2 regions of the Enterovibrio makurazakiensis genome follow, and region 2 is predicted to be linked to the other one. Evidence: riboswitches for the same ligand, from Rfam matches in the RefSeq annotation. Region 2 holds a riboswitch; the other holds the start of a gene.
The links. Region 2 has a riboswitch for cyclic di-GMP ahead of L4D06_RS02855 (TfoX/Sxy family DNA transformation protein). Riboswitches for the same ligand answer to the same signal wherever they lie in the genome.
Positions count from the first base shown of each region.

Region 1: another riboswitch for cyclic di-GMP. It lies ahead of gbpA (N-acetylglucosamine-binding protein GbpA); the one in region 2 lies ahead of L4D06_RS02855 (TfoX/Sxy family DNA transformation protein).

Region 1 covers NZ_JAKJSE010000017.1:46,066-48,544, forward strand. Annotated here, with positions in the region: gene L4D06_RS13675 (monovalent cation:proton antiporter-2 (CPA2) family protein) at 1-396, shown strand, start outside; gene L4D06_RS13680 (GNAT family N-acetyltransferase) at 396-875, shown strand; cyclic di-GMP riboswitch class I at 1,147-1,249, shown strand; gene gbpA (N-acetylglucosamine-binding protein GbpA) at 1,390-2,479, shown strand, end outside.
Region 2 covers NZ_JAKJSE010000005.1:142,751-145,229, forward strand. Annotated here, with positions in the region: gene purR (HTH-type transcriptional repressor PurR) at 17-1,027, shown strand; cyclic di-GMP riboswitch class I at 1,330-1,426, shown strand; gene L4D06_RS02855 (TfoX/Sxy family DNA transformation protein) at 1,550-2,143, shown strand.

The DNA of each region.
Region 1 (2,479 bases), on a different contig from region 2:
GCAGCAGGTGCGGATTATGTTGAGAAGGAAACCTTCCACTCAGCCCTTGAAGTGGGCGCAACCTCTTTACGTTGTCTGGGTATTCACCCATTCTTGGTGGAGCAGCAAAAAGCGAAGTATCTGCGTCTAGAAGCGAGCAGTTCGGAGATGTTGTATGAGTCTTGGATGGGTGGTGAAGAAACACAAGCTTATGATAACCACTTTCAGCACCTGTTTATTCAGCTGGAAGAAACCATTCGTGATTCCATGGATGAAGACCGAATGGATAAGCATGGTTTGAGTGAACGTGAGTGGACACCACCACCGAAGGACTATCTTGATGACTTTACCGAACATCCGTTAGATGAAGTGGTCGATGATGAGGATGATCTTTCTGGAAGCGAGAAGCCAGCATAATGGAACTTGTGCCGTTTAGTGAAAGCGATGCGGCACAACTTTGTGCATGGATCCCCAATGAAAAAGCGAATTTTCAGTGGGGAGGGCCAACGTTCTCATTCCCACTGACGCCTGAGCAAATCTGCGAGCATATTGCACGCGAAGAAGTAAAACCGTATTTGCTCACACATGATAAAGAGCCTATCGGTTACATAGAACTGTTTCGTGTGTCTGACAGCGAATATCGGCTGTGTCGAGTTTTAGTCGCTTCACCCGCTCACCGAGGCAAAGGTTGGGGATATCGGCTGGTGGAATTGGCGTTGGAACAAGCGCGGATGATCTCGAAAGTCTATAAGGTTTCATTAGCGGTATTTGCACACAATACAGCAGCGATTGCTTGCTATTCCTCGTTGGGTTTTGTTGTGTTGCCTGAACTGACCAAAACACGGTTCTTCAACGGAGAAACGTGGACCTTGTTACGAATGGAAAGGTGGCTATAGTTAGCTACAAGTTAGTGACAGTGTCACTGATTTGGCATTGATAAATAACTAAAGCAACATGAGAAAGCCAGACATTCTGTCCAGTATGTCTGGCTTTTTTGTTTGTAATCAGCGCAGTATGGTTTCTAATCGCATTGTTCGATATGGCATCAATGAGATATTTTATGCCTTAATGTTAGTGTGATTTATATCACATATATAGATCTATTAACCTTAACAATACAGGAAAAGATTGTCTCAGCGCATTTTCTGAATACTCTTGCGACCGTTCCACAATTATCGGCAAACTGCTTGAAAAAGCAGGACGCAAAGCTTCCGGTCTAAGGGCAATTACCCAGAAAGAGGTAACAGCTTATGGCAGCGGGGCCGCCATTTTCTTGGCTTATCAAGAGCCAGTGCGCGAATACCTGCTTCTGTGAATAACAGGGCAACCAATCGCGTGCTTGAGGAAATGTTCAATTGCGACGCTTGTCCGTGCTGTGGGTGAATTTATAAACACTCAGGAAGTACAAACATGCTCAAATTACGATCTACACTTCTTCCCCTTGCGGCTGCACTGTTCAGTGCAGGTGCTATGTCTCATGGCTACATCAGTGCGGTTGATAACGGCACTGCAGGTCGCGCTGCTCTGTGCAAATTGAGCACAGAGTCGGGGCAACAAAATACCGATTGCGGTCAAGTGCAATGGGAACCGCAAAGCGTTGAAGGCCCAGAAGGCTTTCCTGAGTTCGGCCCGGAAGATGGCAAACTGGCAAGCGCAGGTCTCATTCAGTTTTCTCCCCTAGATGAACAAACGGCATCACGTTGGGTGAAGCGTTCTATTTCAGCAGGTAAGAATGATTTCGAATGGACGTTCACTGCGAACCACGTCACTCGCACTTGGAAATATTACATCACCAAACCTGATTGGAATGTAAACCAACCTTTGGCGCGTGCGTCGTTGGATCTGAACCCATTCTGCGTGGTGCAAGGCAACATGGAAAAGCCACCTAAGACCATGGTGCATGCGTGTGATGTACCAGTGCGCGAAGGTTACCATGTCATTCTTGCAGTATGGGATGTGGGTGATACGGCAGCAGCCTTTTATAACGCCATCGATGTGCAATTTGATGGCGATCAACCAGTACTACCTGAATGGCAACAAGCGGGTCAGATTTTCCCTGGGATGAACTTGGCGCAAGGTGATGCCGTATTTACTCGCGTGTTTGATAACGAAGGTGAACGCCCTGAGCTTTCTACGCGTTTGACGATTGAAAGCGATAAGGCCGGTGTAGCAAACACTTGGTCTTATGATCTTGCGACGAAAATCAATCAGGCTCACCGCCAAATTAAAGCGGGTAAACATGTTGGCAACGGCGACTTCACGCCAGTGTATGGCGCGAACCCAATTTACTTGAACAAAGACAGCGGTTTAGCGCGTGTTGAAGTAGGCTATGAGATCGCTTCTCCTGAACCTGACTTTGGTGTGACCATTGATGGTTTGGCGGCAGAATACATGATCGTTGACGAAGGCGTTGAACTGGATTTCACCGTGACAGCGTCAGGTGACGTTGGTGTTGAAATGACAGTATATAACCATGCACAAGATGCTTTGGCTTATGAAA
Region 2 (2,479 bases):
ATAAGAAGAATACCAAATGGCAACGATTAAAGACGTCGCACGCATGGCCGGAGTATCAACCACAACGGTTTCTCACGTGATCAACAAAACACGTTTTGTCGCAGAGAATACGACCAAAAAAGTTTGGGCTGCGGTGGATGACCTAAATTACGCACCCAGTGCTGTTGCGCGTAGTTTGAAATGCAACTCAACACGCACCATTGGCATGCTTGTTACCAAATCAACAAACCCATTCTTTGCGGAAGTTGTTCATGGCGTAGAAGAGTACTGTTACAAAGAGGGCTATACACTGATCCTATGTAACACAGAAGGCAACCTCGCCAAGCAGCGCGACTATTTACGCATGTTGGCAGAAAAGCGTGTCGATGGTTTGCTAGTAATGTGTTCAGACCTCAATGAGGAACTGCTTGCCCTTCTTGAGAGAAAGCAAGATTTGCCAATGGTTGTCATGGATTGGGGAACGCAGCACGTCAATACTGACTGTATTCAAGACAATGCAGAACTCGGTGGGTATATTGCGACGAAATACTTTATTGATAACGGCCATACGAAAATTGGTTGTATGTCAGGCCAATTGGATAAGCTAACCTGCCAAACACGACTTGCCGGTTTCCGCAAAGCGCTGGCAGAAGCTGGACTACAAGAAAATCCAGATTGGATTGTAGATGCAGATTTCGAATGCGACACAGCGGTAGAAGCAGCAAACAAATTGTTAGCACTTGATGAGCGTCCAACGGCACTATTTTGCTTTAACGACATTATGGCATTGGCAGCAATCAGTACATTCCGCCAAGCGGGTCTAGACGTACCAAACGACATCTCGATCATTGGCTACGACAATATCGATTTGGCTGCATTTTTCTCGCCACCACTAACGACGATCCATCAGCCCAAAAACCGCTTGGGTAAAACGGCAATCAAATTATTGTTGGAACGTTTAGCGAACAAAGAAAACAAGCAACAGATTTTCGTTATGCAGCCTGAACTGATTATTCGTAATTCAGTGAAAAATCTAAACGCCGAATAGTTTTAACGCACAAAGTTCATCAATAGCTCGCCATTTTTGGCGGGCTATTTTTTTATGTGACAAGAAAATTTAACAAAATCTTCTCATTATTGAGATCCAGCTCAATAAGCATAGTTTGTCTAGTTTTCTAGTGCTAATCTTTAACTCAATTAAAAAATGACCGCTTTGGTTAAAATGGCTTCAATTACAAAGAGAACCTGATATTTTCATTCATATCAATAAGACTCTATCTGAAGCAAGATCACATTTTTTGAGACTAGCAATAACGACAATATGATGCGATTCAGTTAAGCTAATAGTCGTCAAGAAAAAGGCAAACCACAGCGAAAGCGTGGGACGCAAAGCTTCCGGCCTCACAGCACACAAAAATTTTGTGTTGGTGGTAGCGGAGTTACCGATGACGTTAGCATTCATACACCGAAATTACTTTTCGGTACATTGACAATTCTCTGAATTAGCTTTGCTACGTTGCTCCTTGACCGCTCATCCAGGAACGGAACGTAATGATTGAGAATAAGTCACATGGATAAACCAACACTAAAAAACACGTTAAAATTCTTCGAATGTCTGGGCAAAATCAAATCGCGTTCTATGTTTGGCGGGTTTGGTGTCTTTTGCGACGAGACAATGTTCGCCTTGGTCGTCAACGACCAACTTCATCTTCGCGCTGGTCAAGCGAATGAAGCCGATTTCATTAAACTTTCGATGACGCCCTACGTCTACAAGAAACGTGGCTTCCCTGTCACAACAAAATACTATGCCATACCAGAAACGTTGTGGGATCAATCAGAGGTTCTGATGAATTATGCGAATATTGCGTATGCCATCGCCAAAGATGATCAACAAGAAAAGAAGACTGCGGCGCCAACGCGTATCAAAGATTTGCCAAACCTAAGACTTGCGACAGAACGTATGCTGAAAAAAGCAGGAATCGATTCTGTTGAGCAATTGCAAACTGAAGGTGCCGTAAGGGCTTATCAAGCTCTACAAAAGTCACATAGCGATACGCTAAGTCTAGAACTTCTTTGGGCGCTAGAAGGCGCAATTGAAGGTAAACACTGGTCTGTCGTCTCTCCTCAGAGACGCGATGAACTGTTAGAAACACTAAGACAGTAAAAATTTCATTATTTCGCCCTGTCGGTACCCTAAAGTGAACAATCAAGGGATCGACTGGGCGAATCTATCTTCGCCCAGTCTTTCAGTTTCACCACTCTCTCGAATTCGCCTCTCACACCGCACTAAGCGCATTTCATACCGTATCTTCACAAACAACCAATCATCTACCCCAATATTACGTTCAATTCTTTCAGTTAATCGAAAAGAACATCATGTTCCATTGCTTATAGGCCATGCTTCTAACGAGCTTTTTATCTATAAATAAGCAATTATCACAAATCTCATTTTAAGGTTGCCAAAAAACCAATAATCCCATTTATGCGACATTCGTCACGT